DNA from 2 places in the Jeotgalibacillus sp. 10bf12 genome. Region 2 is predicted to be linked to the other one. Evidence: riboswitches for the same ligand, from Rfam matches in the RefSeq annotation. Region 2 holds a riboswitch; the other holds the start of a gene.
What was found. Region 2 has a riboswitch for cyclic di-GMP ahead of DH10bf12_RS02525 (amidase). Riboswitches for the same ligand answer to the same signal wherever they lie in the genome.
Positions count from the first base shown of each region.

Region 1 (9,591 bases), 1.2 Mb from region 2:
GTTGAAGGCGGTCTGCTTGTTCAGGATCAGGATCGTTACACACTTGAGGATGCGGATCTGAAAGTTGTTACAAAGCGTGAGCCAACTGAAGAGGAATGGACAGCAATGAAAACTGCCTGGAAGGTGGTGAAGCACGTTAAGTCGAATGCGATCGTCGTTGCTGAGCAGCATATGACGCTTGGAATTGGCGCAGGTCAGATGAACCGTGTCGGCGCAGCTAAGATTGCACTGGAACAGGCAGGCGACCGCGCACAGGGAGCTGCACTTGCTTCTGATGCCTTCTTCCCAATGAATGATACGGTTGAAGCAGCGGCTAAAGCCGGTATCACAGCGATTATTCAAACGGGTGGATCGATCAAGGATGAGGATTCCATTAAGAAAGCCGATGAATATGGCATTGCCATGGTCATGACAGGCGTACGTCATTTTAAGCACTAATTAGCATGAGTGAAACTTTTCTATTTGCGTAAGAGGTCCATGTCAAAGCCGCTTACAGAATATTTTTAGCCGGCTTCTTTTTGAGGCCGGCTCTTTTTGAATATCACTTTATAGGTTGGCTGATGATTTCCGCTTCAGGGGGACGCTTTCCGCGGCCGGGCGGTGAGCCAGCAGGCTTCGCCATGCTCTGTCTCACCTGTCCCTTCCTGCCGCAGGAGTCGCCCCCTTACGCTCCAATCACCAGCTGTGAAAAAACAATCATCTTTAACATAATTTTTATCATTTAATAAATTGAAGAATATTGGAGGAATACAAATGAATGTACTTGTAGTTGGACGCGGGGGACGCGAGCATGCCCTTTGCTATAAATTTCATCAGGATGCATCGGTCGGACAAGTGTTCTGTGCACCCGGAAATGCAGGGATCGCAGCGCATGCTGAATGTGTGGATATAAATGAAACCGAACAGCAGGAGCTGGTGACTTTCGCGAAAAATAACGATATCGCACTTACTGTGATCGGTCCGGAGCAGCCGCTTGCTGAAGGACTGACAGATCTGTTTCAAGCAGAGGGACTGAAAGTGTTTGGTCCGACTAAAAAAGCCTCTGCAATTGAAGGCAGTAAAGCATTTGCAAAAGAGCTAATGAAAAAGTACAGTATTCCAACAGCAGGGTATGAGACGTTTACGAACTTTCAGGAGGCCTCTGCTTACATAGAGAAAAAAGGGGCACCGATTGTCATTAAGGCGGATGGTCTTGCAGCAGGAAAAGGTGTTGTCGTGGCAATGACAGAAGCTGAGGCGCTTGAAGCCGCTGAAGATATGCTGGAGCACAACCGCTTCGGTGCATCTTCTGCAAAAATTGTCGTAGAGGATTTTCTGGCTGGCGAAGAGTTTTCATTTATGTGTCTTGTTAATGAAGAATCTATTATTCCATTGGCTCTTGCTCAGGACCATAAAAGAGCCTATGACAATGATGAAGGGCCAAATACAGGTGGAATGGGTGCATACTCACCAGTTACTCATTTGCCATCATCCACTGAGGAACAGGCGATGAATGAAATTATAAAGCCTGTCGTCCAGGCAATGATAAAAGAAGGCACTCCTTTTACAGGTGTTCTGTATGCAGGATTAATCCTGACTGAAGATGGACCTAAAGTGATTGAGTTTAATGCGCGTTTTGGCGATCCTGAGACACAAGTGGTTCTTCACCGCATGGACTCTGATCTTGCAGAGATCCTGCTGAACCTCCTTAATCATCAAACAGCTGATGTGGAATGGAATGATGACACTGTCGTAGGTGTGGTGCTTGCATCAGAAGGATATCCTGGCGCTTATGAAAAAGAGCATTCTGTACAACCAGTTTTAGAGGCAGATACGTTCTTCTACCATGCAGGTACTAAAATAAAAAACGCACAAATTGTATCTGATGGAGGCAGAGTGCTTCTTGCAGCAGGCTCCGGTGCAAGCGTTGAAGCTGCCAGAGAAAAAGTATATCAGGCATTAAACCGGGTGCATACAGACCACTTTTTTTACAGAAAAGATATCGGCAATAAAGGATTAAATAGAAGTTAGAATTTTCCGTAAGTATAACCAAATTGGTGCAAATGAGAGTATGTAGATGAAAATCATTCTTTTCGTACCTGTATGCAGCTTATATGGAAGTTGCGATTCATCTGTTCTGACATATAATGAAGATACTTATATTCTCTATAAAGAACAAGAGGTGATCGAATGGTACGAAAAGAATGTCCTACATGCACGCGCTCATCTTATAGCAGTGGCGCTGGAGAAACCTGGTTTTGTCCGGTGTGCGGGGAAGATCTCACTGCATATCCATCTCTCAGAGCAATCTCTTATTACGAACTAAATCAGCATATCCGTCAATCTGCGTACCAGCATTCCGCAAAATAATACAAACGAAACATTGTAACATAAATTTAATGTTGAAAAAGTCAGAAAATTTAGGTAAATAGGACTATTTATTTGCGATAATCCAGGTGGTAATATTAGTTCATAACAGAAATTATACCTATTCACTACCTTTAAGCCCTAGGAGAATCCCAGATGCCGCAATCGCTATGAGAGAACAGAAAAAGGCAAACCATTTGAAAAAATGGGACGCAAAGCTAACGGGTCTAAGGCCAATAAAGAGATAAGGGAGCTATGACGGCTGAGCCGCCTGAAGTACTGTAGAAAGTATTTTAGGAGGGAATGTTATGGGTCGTAAAAATGAAGTAGATGTTGAATGGATGGCGCTGATCGAAGAGGCTGTACAAGCAGGAATCCCGGTGGAGGATATCAGAGATTTCCTGGAAGGAGCAGGTTCTGCCGATTGGAGGAGGAATGATTTAGTTGTTGGGTAAGGGTAAAAGTGATCGTAATTCATAAAGTAGCCTGTGCAAAGCAACTATGCTGCACAGGCTACTTTTGATTGATCCGCCATTTATTAAATTCTATAAATTCTTTGAATTGTTCTTTGGAGATTCCGGATTCCATTGCCGTTTTTGCAAGGTTCACCCATTCACTATCTACATTTTTTTCATCACTATCCGGGTCGAGCAGAGAGTTGACTGTCACACCAAGTACTGGTGCAATCTTTTCTAAGAATTGAATGGATGGGTTTTTTTGAAGATTTCTCTCAAGAGAGCTGATATATGATTTAGCAACGCCTGCCTGGTCAGCCAGTTCAGTCAGCGACATTTTCTTTTCTTTTCGTAAAGCTTTAACGCGGTCTCCGATCATAACAATCACTCTCTTTGCTAAAATATTGTTATATAAATAATATCATACATCCTAAAAAAGACCACTAATAACTGATTCCTTATCATTATTTATCAGAATATTCTATCTAAATAATGTTTATTTATATTTGCCGGCGAGCAGTAAGCACCTGGTGTAGCTTAATCAGGTGCGCAAAAAAACATGAGTCAAAAAAATAATGTAAAAAAATGTATTTTGTTAGGATAATGTTCATTTATGCACATAATCAAGAAAAAGACACATTTCTTTCGTGCGGTAACGCGTAAAATATGGTAAGCTTAATGAAACTTTTAGAGGAATTATTGGAGTGATGAGAGTGGAACAGAGATTCCCGTGGAAGATTAGTCATTTAAGAGACCACACTTCCATCTTGGAAGGGAAAAAATCACCTGATCTTGTACTTGCAGATACGAATTACCTGAATTCAGTTCTTCACCAATGGGTTAAAGGTAATATATGGATATATCAGGATAGAATTATTTATGCAGGGAGCGACATGCCTGAAAATCAGAATGGAACTGAAGTGCTTTATCTTGAGGATAAGTGGATTGTGCCGGGTTACATTGAACCGCATGTTCATCCTTTTCAGCTCTATAATCCACACAGCTTTGGAGAATATGCAGCAAAGCGTGGGACAACGACTTTTATTCAGGATAATTTAATGCTCCTTTTATTATGTGACAAAAAGAAAGCGCTTCCTTTCATGCAGCAGTTTAAAACATCACCACTTACTTATTACTGGTGGAGCAGGCTGGATTCACAGACAGAGATGCGTAATGAAGAAGAAGTTTTTACAAATGGAGAAGTATTGTCATGGCTTGATGACCCTAGTGTGTTACTGGCTGGTGAACTTACTTCATGGCCTAAACTGGCAGGGGGAGACAACCTGTTACTGAGCTGGGTTCAGGAAGCCAGACTGCGTTATAAGAGAGTGGAAGGTCATTTACCCGGTGCATCGGAGAAGACGATTGCGAAAATGGCATTGCTCGGTGTAACAGGAGATCATGAGTCGATGTCAGGTGATGATGTGTGGAAGCGTCTTGAGCAGGGACTTGCAGTGACACTGAGACATTCATCAATCCGACCGGATCTTCCGAAACTGATCAGAGAGTTAAAAGAGCGGAACCTGCATTCATTTGATTCACTGATGATGACAACTGACGGCTCAAGTCCATCCTTTTATGAGAGTGGTGTTATGGATCAGCTTGTCCGGGTTGCGATTGATGAGGGGGTAGAACCAATTGAAGCTTACCATATGGCCTCATATGCGGTTGCGAAATACTATCGTCTGGATTACATGCAGGGGATGATTGCAACCGGCCGCCTTGCTACATTAAATATTTTGAGCGATCCGGCAAATCCGGTACCCGAATCAGTGATGTCAAAAGGTAAATGGATTTTGAAAGATGGTGTAGAAAAGAAACCAGCGTTTACACCGGACTGGTCAGAGATTAATCCGCTTAAAATTGACTGGGAGCTTGAGGCGGATGATCTGCAATTTTCAATGCCTTGCGGGATCGATATGGTGAACAACGTGATTACAAAGCCGTACTCAGTTTCCATAGATGCGAGTGTAAATGAGCTTCCGCGTGATAATGATGAAAGCTTCCTGATGCTCATTGACCGGTATGGAGAGTGGAAGATCTGTACGCTGATCAAAGGATTCGCCAGTAACCTGGGCGGACTTGCTTCCTCATTTTCAAGCACCGGTGACATTTTACTGATTGGGAAAAGTAAAAAAGATCTGCTCGCTGCATTTAAAAGAATGAAGGAAATAGGCGGGGGCATTGTGCTGATCGATCAGGGCAGGCAGTTGCATGAGATTCCTCTTCCGCTTGGCGGTGTTATGTCAGATCAGCCGATGGAAGTGTTAATGAAAGAAGAAAAGAAACTGCGCAGTGTGCTGAAGGAATGCGGATATGCGTTTGATGATCCTGTATATACTTTGTTATTCCTATGTTCCACTCACCTACCATATTTAAGAGTGACACAGCGTGGAATCTATGATGTGAAAAAGAAAACGGTACTCTTTCCAACGATAATGCGTTAAAATGTAAAAGAGTCCTATTTTTAGCTGAGCACACGTTTGCTCTTGCAATACTTTTAAAAGGAGCTGTAACTGTCTGATGCAAATCGATAAGTTAAGAGGGAAGGAACTGGACCAGCTATGCGAAGCCGTTCTTTCACTTAAAGACAAAGACGAAGCCTACCGATTCTTTGATGACTTGTGCACAATTAACGAAATACAATCTCTTGCTCAGCGCCTTGAAGTAGCACGCATGCTGCGCGAAGGGAATACCTATCATAAAATTGAAACACAAACCGGTGCAAGCACCGCAACCATTTCACGCGTAAAACGCTGCCTGAACTACGGCAACGATACCTATGCAATGGTCCTTGAACGCGTTCATCAGAGTGATGATAGCGGGGAAGATAAAGAGTAATACTCTTGAGGGGGTGGGACCGGGTGTCCTGCCCTCTTAATCGTTTCGCTGCGCTACAGGCGGACGCTTTCCGGACGGAGGTTGCTGAGCTCCTCGGCTTCGCCTGTGGGGTCTCAGCTTCCCTCTAATCGTCCGGAGTCGCCGCCTTCCGCTTCTACTTTTATTCACAGCGTTGATCGGAGAGAAAAGTGTCCGCTTAGAACAGAGATCAGATGCCAGTATTATAAAAAACCTCTTGAAATGGGACTCATTTCAGGAGGTTTTTTAACGACTTTCTAACATCATTCCCTCATCCCTTTTAGAGTCACTTCTTCGGTGCTATAATAGTACGGATAATGAGTGTTCGAATGGAGGATTTAGGATGTACGATGTCCGGGAATGGAAGCATGTATTTAAACTGGACCCTAATAAAGAAATAACAGATGAAGCACTTGAACAGATTTGTGAATCAGGCACAGATGCAGTCATGGTTGGCGGTTCTGATGGTGTGACACTTGAAAATGTGCTCGATCTGATGGCGCGCGTGCGCAGATATACAGTTCCGTGTGTACTTGAAGTATCGGCTCTTGAAGCGATTACCCCGGGCTATGATTTATATTTTATACCAACCGTTTTAAATACAGAGGACCCGAAGTGGTTTAAGGGACTTCATCACGAAGCAGTGAAAGAACATGGCGATCTGATGAACTGGGAAGAGATTCTTGCAGAAGGCTACTGCATTTTAAATCCGGACTGCAAAGCAGCGTCACTGACGGGAGCAGATGCTGCAATCAGTGATGATGAAGTGATTGCCTATGCACGGATGGCTGAGCACCTGTTTTCACTTCCGATTTTTTATATGGAATACAGCGGAATATATGGAGATCCGGCGCTTGTAAAAAAAGTCAGCGGGGAACTGGGGAACACAGTCCTTTTCTATGGCGGCGGCATCCAAAGCGAACAACAGGCCAGAGAAATGGCGGCTCACGCTGACGTCATCGTAGTTGGTGATGTGATTTACAGCAATTTAAAAGAAGCATTGAAAACAGTTTTAAATTAAAGTTGTCCGGATGCAAATATCCGGTCTATAATAAGAACAAACGTTCGAGGTGGTGCGACGATGCAATTTTTAACAGATCGTCTGCTGAATGGGATGAATCCTGAGCAGGCAAAAGCAATTAAAGCAACAGACGGCCCGCTGCTGATTATGGCAGGCGCGGGTTCCGGGAAGACTAGAGTACTGACACACCGGATCGCGTATTTAATGATTGAAAAAGGTGTAGCGCCGTATAACATTCTGGCGATTACCTTTACCAACAAGGCTGCGCGTGAAATGAAAGACCGTGTAGGAAGCATACTTGGCGGTGCAGCTGAGGATGTATGGATTTCAACATTTCACTCCATGTGTGTGAGGATTTTAAGAAGAGATATTGACAGAATCGGGTACAACCGTAACTTTACGATTCTTGATTCCACCGACCAGCAGTCAGTGATCAAGCGTATTTTAAAGGATAAAAACCTGGATCCGAAAAAGTTCGATCCGCGCGGTATTCTTGCTGCCATCAGTTCAGCAAAAAATGAGCTGACAACGCCTGAACAGTTTGCGAAGGATGCAGGCAGCTATTTTGACCAGACGATCAGTGAAGTATTTACTGAATATCAAAAAAGACTGCGTAAGAATTCAGCGCTGGATTTCGATGACCTGATCATGCAGACCATTCATTTATTTGAACGTGTGCCTGAAGTGCTGGAAAACTATCAGCGTAAATTTCAGTATATTCACGTGGATGAGTATCAGGATACAAACAGAGCGCAGTACATGCTTGTCAAACAGCTGGCATCACGCTTTAAAAACCTCTGTGTAGTCGGTGACTCAGACCAGTCGATATACCGCTGGAGAGGCGCAGATATTACAAATATCCTGTCATTTGAAAAAGACTATCCGAATACGACAGTGATCCTGCTTGAGCAGAACTACCGTTCAACTGAAAAGATACTGGATGCTGCGAATGCGGTCATTAAAAATAACCCGAACCGTAAAGCAAAAAACCTTTGGACAGATAATAAAGGCGGGCAAAAGATCACGTATGTCCGTGCAGACAGTGAGCAGGGGGAAGGTCAATTTGTGGCCGGTAAGATCAATGAACTGGTCCGCTCAGGTGTAAGAAAACCATCTGACTTTGCGATCCTGTACAGAACCAATGCACAATCCCGTGTCATGGAGGAAGTACTCATGAAGTCCAATATTGAGTACACGATTGTCGGCGGGACAAAGTTCTATGACAGAAAAGAAATCAAAGATATCCTGGCTTACCTCAGACTCGTTGCCAATCCGGATGATGATATCAGTCTGATCAGAATTATTAATGTACCAAAGCGCGGCGTCGGTACGACTTCACTTGATAAGATTGCAAACTACGCACGTGATAACGAAATGTCGATGTACAATGCGCTTGAACTGGCGGATTTTATCGGCTTAAGCGGTAAAGCTGCAAAGACAGTCCTTGAGTTCCGTGATTTCATTAAGAACTTTACACAGATGCAGGAATACCTGTCAGTGACTGAGCTGGTAGAGGATATTCTTGAAAAATCCGGCTACCGTGAAGCGCTTCAGGCTGAAAAGACAATCGAAGCACAGAGCAGGCTTGAAAATATTGATGAGTTCCTGTCTGTCACAAAAGAATTTGAAAAAGCAAGCGATGATAAGAGTCTCATTGCGTTTCTGACAGACCTTGCGCTGGTTGCGGATATTGACCAGCTCGATAAGGATGATTCGCCTTCAGATGCAGTCACATTGATGACGCTGCACTCTGCAAAGGGGCTGGAGTTCCCTGTTGTATTCCTGATGGGGCTTGAAGAGGGCGTATTCCCACACAGCCGCTCACTGATGGAAGAAGCTGAAATGGAAGAGGAAAGACGTCTTGCTTACGTTGGCATTACACGTGCAGAAGAAGAGCTGTTTATTACTAATGCTCAGATGAGAACGTTATTCGGGCGTACAAATATGAATCCTGTCTCAAGGTTTATTGCTGAAATTCCGGCTGAGTTGCTTGAAGAGCCGATGAAAAAAGAAACTTCTTCAGGAAGCAGAAGCTTTGGCTCACCTTCAAAGCCGCAGCCGAGAAAAGGTCCTGTGAGACGCCCTGCACCGCGTAACACTGGTGGCAGTGATCTGGGCTGGAGTGTTGGAGACAAAGCACAGCACGGTAAATGGGGCACAGGTACAGTCGTCAGCGTAAAGGGTGAAGGTGATTCTATGGAGCTGGATATTGCATTTCCAAGCCCTACCGGCGTTAAACGCCTGCTGGCGAAATTTGCGCCTGTTAATAAAGTGACATAAGGAGTTGAACCTGTGAGTCAGACGATAGAAAAAAGAGTACAGGAGCTGCATGAGCTGCTGAATCAGTATAATTATGAATACCATGTCCTGGACAAGCCCTCAGTGCCTGATGCTGAGTATGACCAGCTATTAAATGAACTAAAAGAAATAGAAACATCGAACCCTGAATATGCAACATCTGATTCGCCGACACAGCGTGTAGGCGGCGCTGTGCTGGAGCAATTTTCAAAGGTCACACACCGTACATCGATGCTGAGCCTTGGTAATGCTTTTAACGAAGATGATCTTAAAGACTTTGATCGAAAAGTAAGAGAGGTAGCCGGGGACAGTGCGATGTACAGCTGCGAGCTCAAAATTGACGGCCTTGCAGTTTCTCTCAGATATGAAGACGGACTATTTGTTCAGGGGGCTACAAGAGGAGACGGTTCTGTCGGGGAAGATATTACAGCGAACCTTAAGACAATCAGGTCAATTCCACTCAGGTTAAAAAAGCCGCTTTCCATCGAAGTCCGCGGTGAGGCTTTTATGCCTGAGTCCTCTTTTGTGAAGCTCAACGAAGAAAGAGAAAAGAAAGAGGAAGCACTTTTTGCAAATCCCAGAAATGCAGCGGCGGGTTCACTCAGACAGCTT
Region 1 is NZ_CP200276.1:1,742,650-1,752,240, forward strand. Features, by position in the region: gene purH (bifunctional phosphoribosylaminoimidazolecarboxamide formyltransferase/IMP cyclohydrolase) at 1-438, shown strand, start outside; gene purD (phosphoribosylamine--glycine ligase) at 754-2,010, shown strand; cyclic di-GMP riboswitch class I at 2,524-2,621, shown strand; gene DH10bf12_RS09155 (anti-repressor SinI family protein) at 2,655-2,801, shown strand; gene DH10bf12_RS09160 (helix-turn-helix domain-containing protein) at 2,860-3,180, opposite strand; gene DH10bf12_RS09165 (adenine deaminase C-terminal domain-containing protein) at 3,509-5,248, shown strand; gene DH10bf12_RS09170 (YerC/YecD family TrpR-related protein) at 5,325-5,642, shown strand; gene pcrB (heptaprenylglyceryl phosphate synthase) at 6,004-6,681, shown strand; gene pcrA (DNA helicase PcrA) at 6,742-8,961, shown strand; gene ligA (NAD-dependent DNA ligase LigA) at 8,974-9,591, shown strand, end outside.
Region 1: another riboswitch for cyclic di-GMP. It lies ahead of DH10bf12_RS09155 (anti-repressor SinI family protein); the one in region 2 lies ahead of DH10bf12_RS02525 (amidase).

Region 2 (9,591 bases):
AAACTTTTAATCTTGCAGCAGAAAAATCTAATGCTACAGCAGATCAAAGTTCAGCCAGGGAATCACAGGCTTCAATCAATGACATTTCATATCCTGCAAGAATAAACGAACAGCAGTATGAAGTTTACCGCGACAGTGAATGGCAGCCCATCACGATCAAAGGGGTTAACATGGGAATGGGTAAGCCCGGCTACTTCCCGGGAGAGGCAGCAATTACAAGAGAAGAGTATGATAGATGGTTCAAGATGATCGGAGAAATGAATGCCAATACAGTAAGGGTCTACACCCTTCACCCTCCAGCATTCTATGACGCGCTTGCTGCATACAATGAACAGGCACAAGAACCGATTTATTTGATGCATGGTGTATGGGCTGATGAAGAACCGCTAGAGGAAACGCTTGATGCTTTTAACGAAGAAAGTACCGAAGCTTTCAGAGAAGAGATTCAGCACATTACTGATGCTATTCATGGAAATGCAAATATTGACCATGTAACCGGTCATGCTTCCGGTGTATATCGGTCAGATGTTTCTCAATATGTGATCGGCTGGATGATTGGGATAGAATGGTATCCGATTATGGTTGATCAAATGAAATCGCAGTATCCTGATATGGAAGACTTTTCTGGAGACTATATTTCCACTGACAATGCAGATCCGATGGAGATCTGGCTTGCAGAGCAATTTGAATACCTTGTCAATTACGAGCTTGAAGAATATCAGAGCATGCGACCGTTAAGCTTTACGAACTGGGTTACAACAGATAACCTTGAACATCCGGCAGAGCCATCTGAACAGGAAGACCTGGCCACTGTGGACCCAAATCATATCTCTGTATCTGGTGATGTGGAAGAAGTCGGTATGTTCGCATCTTATCATGTGTATCCATATTATCCGGACTTTTTAAACCTTGAAGAAAAATACACAGAATTTATCGATCACAGAGGCGAGCCTAATAACTATGCAGGTTATTTAGCCGACCTGAAGGCAAGTCATGACCTGCCTATACTGATTGCAGAATTCGGTATCCCTGCTTCTAGAGGTAAAACACACGAAAACCCTTTCGGATGGAACCAGGGCTTTATTGAAGAAACAGAGCAGGGAGAGATCCTCTCAAGGCTGTACGAAGATATGATTCACCTTGATATGCTCGGAGGTCTTGTTTTCACATGGCAGGACGAATGGTTTAAGCGAACATGGAATACGATGGATTATGACAATCCGGACCGACGTCCATACTGGTCAAATGCACAGACAAACGAGCAGCAATTCGGTCTCCTCAGTTTTGACAGACACCTTGGAAGAATTAATGGAAAAGAAGACGAAGAAGCACAGAGTCTCGGACAATATTCCGGTCAAATCAAAGAACTGAAGGGGTTACATGACGAGCGATACCTGTACCTCCAATTAGATGTACCGGAGCTTTCAGAAGCTTTCTTTGATGATCAGTGGCTCGACCTTTACTTCAGCATAAGACCTGACAAAGGGATTGAAACCGGCGAAGGACCAGCTGACTTTAGAGCGAGATTCAAAGGGAAAGAGGCTGACCTGGAAGTAGCAGGCGATTATGATACATTTTACTTTGACTATGCTACAACGCTTGATATGATTCCGGCTAATGAAGAACCAGACGAGTTCCACCCGATCAGGCTGGCACTGAATAAGGCGTTTGTCAGACCCGACACAAACGAGCTGATACCGTTTGAGAGCTACGAAACCGGTGCATTAAAGTATGGCATTGGAGATCCTGATCACGAGGAATATGATTCACTTGCAGACTATTACTATACTGAAGATGGACTGATTGAAATCCGCATTCCCTGGATGATGTTAAATGCCAAAGATCCAAGCCAGCGGGAGTTCACCGGGGATATTCAGCAGGATGGCCTGACCTCATCTATCGAGATTGATGCGATCAACATTTCAGCTGCGATCATGAGCAGGAATGATCAAAAAGTGATTGAGCAGACACCTTTTGAGTCTTATAAGTGGGAAAAGTGGGATATCCCGCAATCTGAAGAAAGATTAAAAGATTCATATTATATACTGCAGGAATTATTTAACTCCAGTGAATAAGTAAAAGTCCGGGGCGTATTGTGTCCCGGACTTTTATTGTTTTACGCGGCTTCCTCTTCAGAAATCCCTTTTCGCTGCATATTCCCCCATGAACCTTTCTGCCGGATCGCAGCTATCAGGCCCTCACATCTCCATAAAACGGTCAGCGGACGATACCAGAATGCTTCTGTTAAAGACCAAGCGAATAGTTTCAGCAGGCTTTTGACATCCGGATATTTATGGTACGTCCATTCCTCCAGCAAAACAGCAAGGCTGGAAATTAATGAGCCGTATACGACCGTTGCAATAAACATAATGAGAGTGATTTCCCAGGAAATAAAGGCAAATAGCAGCCCGGCAATGATAATCACATAACCCAGCAATTCAAAGATCGCACTTAACAGCTCCACAAATAAATAATAAGGAAGCGCAAAAAGTCCGATCCCCTTATACTTTGGATTAAATAGCATTGATTTATGAGTCCAGAGCGTCTCTGCCAGTCCTCTTTGCCACCTTCTCCGCTGAGATCTGAGTGAACTGATCGTAGATGGCGCCTCTGTCCAGCAGACGGGATCCTGGATATACTCAATCCTCTGATCAGAACGCTCGTCTTTAATCGACTTATGCATTCTGACGATAAGTTCCATATCCTCTCCAACAGTGTTCACCTTATAGCCACCAGCTTTAATGACACGATTTTTCTCAAATACACCGAATGCACCTGATACGATCAGCAGCATATTCATTCTGCTCAAGCCCAGTCGGCCAATTAAAAACGCTCTGAAGTATTCAACGATTTGCATCAATACAATCGGCGTCTTCGGTAAAGCAATCTCTTCCACTTCACTCCTGACGATTCTGGAACCATTGGCAATCCGGACTGTTCCTCCAGTTGCCGTTACCTGTCCATTTGAATCAATAATCGGCTTCATTGTTTTCAATAGTGCATCCCTGTCTAATAAAGAATCTCCATCAATTGCTGCAAAATAAGGGTATTTTGAAAAGTTGATTCCTGCATTCAGCGCGTCCGCTTTCCCTCCATTTTGTTTCTGGATTAAAAAGAGGTGAGGGAATAAAGTTGATTGAAACGCACGCTCAACGTCAGCTGTATCAAAATAGCGGCGGATCGCCAGGTCAATCTCCTTCATTCTGAATTCAGTAATGACGCGCTCGCTCGTCTTATCAGAAGAACCGTCGTCTATCACAATGACTTCAAATTGCGGATAATTTAGTGCGAGCATCGATCTGGCCGTGCTGACAACGCCGACTTCTTCATTGTAAGCAGGTACTAATACCGAGATTGGAAAAGTATCCTTATTCATGGAAATTTCTTCAATATGCGCATCCCGATTCAGCTGACGCTCTTTTCTAATTCTCGGTCCTGCAACCATGAACATACCGATATACAGTAGAGAGACTGATGCCATATAAATAATTATGACGATGGCAGCAGTATAAACCAGCCAATTCAACCAATCCATTATCTGCTCACCCCCGTTTTTAAAGTCTGAAGCTGTCTTGCCATGTCCCTTGCATACGGGTCCTGGTGCCCTTCTGCTGCAAAGGTCAGCAGAATTTCACCATCCGGCATCTGCTTCAGTGCTTCGCATGCAGCAAATCGCACCCACCAGTTTGTATCTCCTGCCAGCTTCATCAAATCAGTAGAATATCGCGTCAGCTGCTGCAGCCCTGATAACCTCGCAGCATACATTCTTTCTTCCCACAATTCAGAAGTCAAAAATGGCACAATTTTATCTGCTGATGATATATATCTGTACTGACATAATGCCGCAAGTGCCTTGAGCCGGACTTCTTTTTCTGCATGCGTAATATGCAATTCCACATACGGCAGATGCTCATAGAAGCCTGTTTCACCAAAATAAGAAATCATACTAAGCTTTACCTGTACAGGAAGCTCCTGATCTTTCTTCAGGTTCTCTACCGACGTTGCCGGCAGCCTTCTGAAGCATTCCTTCATGAAACCAATAGAAATGGCGTCATCACTTTTCAGCATTTGAAGAACACTATCATCCCCAAATGTCGCCAGCACACGCAGTGACTGCCTGTACTCTTCATCTTTTTCTTTTAATGAAAGGTAGTGATGTTTCACATCTTTTTGAAGCACACTCATTTGATAATCTTCAATAAAGAAAAGCGTATTCACACGCTCTGCCCAGCTTCCTTTTTGCAGCACCTGCCTGTAATGATCAGCAAGAAAGCGTTCAGCGGTCTGTCTCATACGCTGCTCATTTTCAGCCCCTTTAATATTGGTGGCATATCCTGATAAGAGCTTCTCAAGCACTTTTATACGAATCAGCTTATCTGATGGCAATGAAGGTTCCAGGTCAGTCTCCCCGTCCAGATAAGCGAGATACCGGCCTAATATCTGCTTATAAATTCGATGAACCTGTTGATCATGACGGATTCCTTTTTGCTTGGAAATAGATAGATACATCAGCACAATGACCTGCAGCAGCAAAAACGCACCTGAAATCCATAAAATCACTGTGATCATTAGTTGAACATCCTTTCCATCATACGGTCAATTCTCGAAGCTACTTCCCTTACATTGAACGGCTTCACCATATAATCATCAGCACCAAGTCCGAGCGCCCTTTCAACCTCCTGATCACCCTGTCTTGCAGTCAGCATAGAAACAAGAATATTCCTTGTTCCGTAAGTTTCTCTCAGCTTTGCAAGTACTTCGATCCCGTCCATTTTTGGCATCATTCCATCGAGCAGGACCATATATTTCTTACCCGATACATACCAGTCGCCCTGCAGGAAATCTACACCATTTGAATAGGTTTTAATATCAACTGACCGTCCGCCAACTTTTCCGCGGCGCTCAAAGTGATCCTTCAGCATTTCTCTTACTAATTCATCGTCATCTACAACGATCAGCATCATTTGTTCAGTTGTCAGCTGCAGTTTAATAACTTCTGAGTATCGGACTGTACAATTACGTCCATTCTCCTTCGCAAAATAAAGAGATTTATCAGCACACTCGAGAATCTCTTTCACATGGACTGCCCCGTGCCACTCATGCAAACCTGCCGAAAAACGGACGTTAAACTCCTGATTACCTGCTGTAAATACCTGCTGGTTGAAAGCTTCGCGCCAGACCTCAACCTTTTTCTCAGCCTCTTCGTATGTTGTATCAGGTAAGATCACAGAGAATTCTTCTCCTCCAAAACGGATCAACCTTTCACCCGGCTCTTTGGTTTCCAGTATGATTTTTGCAAAAGCCTTTAATACTTCATCTCCTGCAGGGTGGCCGTAAGTATCGTTCACCTGCTTAAAATGATCAAGGTCTATCATAGCGAAAACAGCAGAATCCATTTTTCCATCAATCATTTTTTTAGTTACACTTAACACTTCCTGATCAAGGCAATCTCTTTTTAGTGCGCCGGTTAAGAAATCATTCCTGATTTGACCAAGCAGCATATTCCGCTGATAGATCCGGTTCTTTAAAAACGGGATAATAATATTTTCGTTAATCGGCTTTCCGATTACATCTAATACACCAGTTTCATAGGCCTCTATTCTTTTTGCATCCGTTAGCGCTCCACTAACGATAATAATCGGTGTTAAGTCTTTTCTCGCTTTTTTCATCATTTCACTAATTAATAACTCATCACCCTCAGATAACAAATCAAGATCCACGATCAATAAATCCGGCGATAGATCATAGTAATGTTCAAGTCCCTTTGATAGGTTCATAGTTGTAATCACCTGAAAATCATGTGCTTCTAGAAAGCCTTTCATTCTTTTAATGAACTCAACGTCCTTTTCGATCATCAGAATAAATGGGATCGCTTCCGGTTGAGGGGTCAGTTCATCCTGAATATTTTCTAGTTGCTCGATCGCAGCTGCTTCCTGATTAAACGCTGCGGTCTGCGCTGATGTAAAGAATTTCCTCCACTCTCCACCTGTTAAAATTCGTGCACCATCTTCACGCAGCTCCGCCAGAGCCTGTTCCGCCTGGTCAGATAAATCCATCAGCCCAATTGTCCCTGCGGTGCCTTTTAGTCCGTGAAAAAAACGATAGAGTTCATCTTCGGTAACGGCACCTTTTGCACCCCATTCCATTACCGTCTGTTCAATCCTTTTATTCAGCATGTCCTGATATTTTTTACTCATCTGCCCACATCCTATGTAAATGTTCGTATTTACAATCCTTTTTTCGTTCTTTTTTCCCTATTATACAACTCTTTTAACAACGAAAAAGAACTTTCCCGTAAATTTTGGAAAAGTTCTTTTGAATCTTAAGGCTTAAGCGCTCTCCAGCTTTCAGTATGGTGAATCGCAAAACCTTTAAAGCTCGTATAATTTTTTACCTGCTGATAGACCTGATCAAGCTCATGATTCATCACAGATTCGCTTTCCTGATAAAACGTCAGAAAATCACCTTCAGCTGTCTGACCTGTTTCAACACCAATCACAACAGGCTTCCCAAGCCTTTGACCAGTAGTCAGCTCGTGCAGCGTTAATGGGACAATCGCTTTAGCGGAATCACGGTACGCCATAATCGTAATACCGTCAGTATGCTGCTGCACCCAGTCAGAAAGCAGCCCGCTTCCGTACGTATTTTTATATTTAATCTCATCAAACCAGAAAGGAACGTCAGCTTCCATTCTGATATGTAACTGATCTGCTTTTACTGCAGCTTCTTTAATTAGAGACTGATAGGCTTTAACGACAGTCCCCCGTTTTGAATTCCATCTGCTATACAGGTAGGGCTCCACATCCAGATGAATGCCTTTAAAATCGGATTCTGCTGCTGAAGACTGCTGATACTGCTCCACCCATCCTAACGTCTGTCTGAGCTGAAGATATCCTTTTGGTGCAGCCCAGTCTGGTGCTCCATCAAGCGCATACACGTCGATCCCTCTTGCTGTTGCGCCTTGAATAAACGCACGGTAGACCTCTTTAGAGACGTCCCGGTCAATTTGCACATAAACTTTTGTGACCTGCTTTTCAGATAAAAACTCCAGCGTTTCAGGCGTTCCATCAATCAGAGACCACGGATTCCATAACCATGTGGCTTTTTCAATCGTTGAAGCCTTTGCCGGCATTCCCATACTTGACATCATTCCCATAACCAGACATAACAGAGCAGCACAAATAACCTTTTTCATTTTGTCCTCCATTCTATAAGGTGGTCCTCATAGAATGAGAACCCGGCAGCCAGACAACCATGTGAGTAACAGACAGGCTCACGGCTTTGCGTCCTTCCCTTTCGGAGAAGTTTGCCCTTATCAGATTCATTTTTAAAAATTATACGATCATTTCAGTTGTACGTCTACGCAAAAATTATTTGCTTTGTTTTTTCTCAGGTTTTAACAGCTGCATCCGTTCATTAAAGAGTGTCGGATAAGAAAGGAACCCTAGCATTGCGCTTGTTACAACAGCTGTTGTCAGCAGCAGGAAAATAATCAAAAGCTGGAACATCACAGCCTGAAGCGGATCTGCACCTGCAATAATCTGACCGCTCATCATCCCCGGCAGCTGGACGAGACCAATCGTCTTCTGGCTTTCAATTGTCGGGATCGTACTTGCCTGAACAGATGAGATAAGAGGTCGGTGAATCGCCTGCTTCGGCGTACCACCCAATGAGAGAATCAACTCAGTCTCAGCTTCTCTTGACTCTATTTCAGATGTGAATCGATTTAAAAATAAAATGGATAAAACCATAGAGTTCCCAATGACCATACCGCTGATTGGAATAATATACTGCGCAGTGGCAGGCGTAATATTCAAACCTAGTAAAATCCCCTGCGTTAACACTTCAATAAAGACAAATGTGACAATTAGTTTCCACGTGATCCCTTTAATGGAGACGCCTTTTTTACGTGCATTTTGAACAGCGGCTCCGATAATTAAAACAACCATTAAGAAAATATAGAAAAAGTTTTCAGCATCAAAGACAAACTGCAGGATATAACCAACCGCAAGAAGCTGGATGATCGCTCTGATTGTCGCAACCAGCGCATCCTTTTCAAGGCCAAGGTTCAATGTTCTCGAGAGTACAAGAGGAATTAATACGAAAATCAGTGATAAACCCAGTAAAAGAAAACTCATTCCGCTTCCCCCTTTACAAAGGTTTGAACGCGCGGATTCTGAGGGTCCTTCAGCAGACCGCTCTCCCCTGTTTCGACAAGCTCGCCGTCCATCATGACCCACGTATATTCGCCAATCGAGAGTGCCTGTTTCAGGTTGTGCGTGATCCACATAATTGTTGTGTGATATGTCTCATTAATTCTGACAATCAGCTCTTCAATTTCCTGCTGTGAGACACGGTCCAGTGATGAAGTGATCTCATCCAGCAGCAGAATCTCAGGCTTCATCACAAGCGTCCTGGCAATCGATACCTTCTGACGCTGACCACCTGATAGATCCTTTGCATCCCGCTCAAGGAAACCTTCATCAAGTCCGACCAGCCTGATCATCTCTTCTGCTGTCTCAGCAGGAAGCTCTTTGCCCTGCAGTTCAAAAGACAGTGCCATATTTTTACGAACAGTTCCAGGCACCATGGTCGCTGTCTGCAGGGCGATCCCCACCTTTCTTCTGAGCTCAACCGGGTCGTATGATGAAATTTTTTGATCGTCTATATAAATTTCACCTGAACCGGGAGAAATCAGTCCATTACAAAGTCTGAACAATGTAGTTTTCCCTGCCCCCGATGGCCCTACGAGCGTAGTAATACGGTTTTTGGGGAACCATCCGGTAATATCGTGAAGAATTTGTGTATCGCCTGATTGATAATTTACATGGCTGAACTGAATTGCAGCCTGAGCATCCTTTGTCATGATCATTACTTCCTTTTTTCTTATTTAAAATAATTATAATGTAATAATGATAATAAATAAAAGACAAAAAGGCAAGCTGATCAGCCTGCCTTTTTACTCTTCGAGAAGAGCAGTCATTTTATCAAGTGATTCCCTGAACTCCTCAACCCTTATAAAGCGTGCATCTCTCAGCAGTTCTTTACCTTCAGAGAAGATCAGCACGACAGGTACTGTAAAAATTGATAATTTCCCTGCCACTTCTTCATAGTCGTCTGCAAGAATATGCCCAAATTCAACCTCAGGGTAGTCCCCCATGACCTGCTGAATTTTAGGAAGCAGCGCATGACATACGCTGCAGCCATTTCTTGAAATATATAAAACACTTAAAGTCTGATTTATAAGCTTGTCTAACGCTTCATCTGAACGAATCTCAGTATATGGTCTCATATTCAGTTCACCTCTAACATGTCATTACCCCTGATTGATTCACTCTACACTGTTCATCAGTGCTGTTTTTTGAGCGTTGTACGATTAGCCGTTACCCATAGCATCACCTGAAGTATACCCATCATGCAGATAATCGCAGTCATGCCATAAAGTGCATTGATGTAGCTGCCGGTCAGATCATAGACGACACCGACGCCAAGTGGACCCAGTGCTGAAATGACGTAGCCACCGCCCTGTGACATTGCAGCCCACGCGCTTGCTTTTTGATAGGAATCAGTTTCAATAATCGGCAGCATTAA
Region 2 is NZ_CP200276.1:548,950-558,540, forward strand. Features, by position in the region: gene DH10bf12_RS02505 (hypothetical protein) at 1-2,075, shown strand, start outside; gene DH10bf12_RS02510 (glycosyltransferase family 2 protein) at 2,117-3,535, opposite strand; gene DH10bf12_RS02515 (HEAT repeat domain-containing protein) at 3,535-4,569, opposite strand; gene DH10bf12_RS02520 (GGDEF domain-containing response regulator) at 4,569-6,197, opposite strand; gene DH10bf12_RS02525 (amidase) at 6,323-7,195, opposite strand; cyclic di-GMP riboswitch class I at 7,237-7,321, opposite strand; gene DH10bf12_RS02530 (ABC transporter permease) at 7,371-8,138, opposite strand; gene DH10bf12_RS02535 (ABC transporter ATP-binding protein) at 8,135-8,866, opposite strand; gene DH10bf12_RS02540 (thioredoxin family protein) at 8,960-9,292, opposite strand; gene DH10bf12_RS02545 (MFS transporter) at 9,349-9,591, opposite strand, start outside.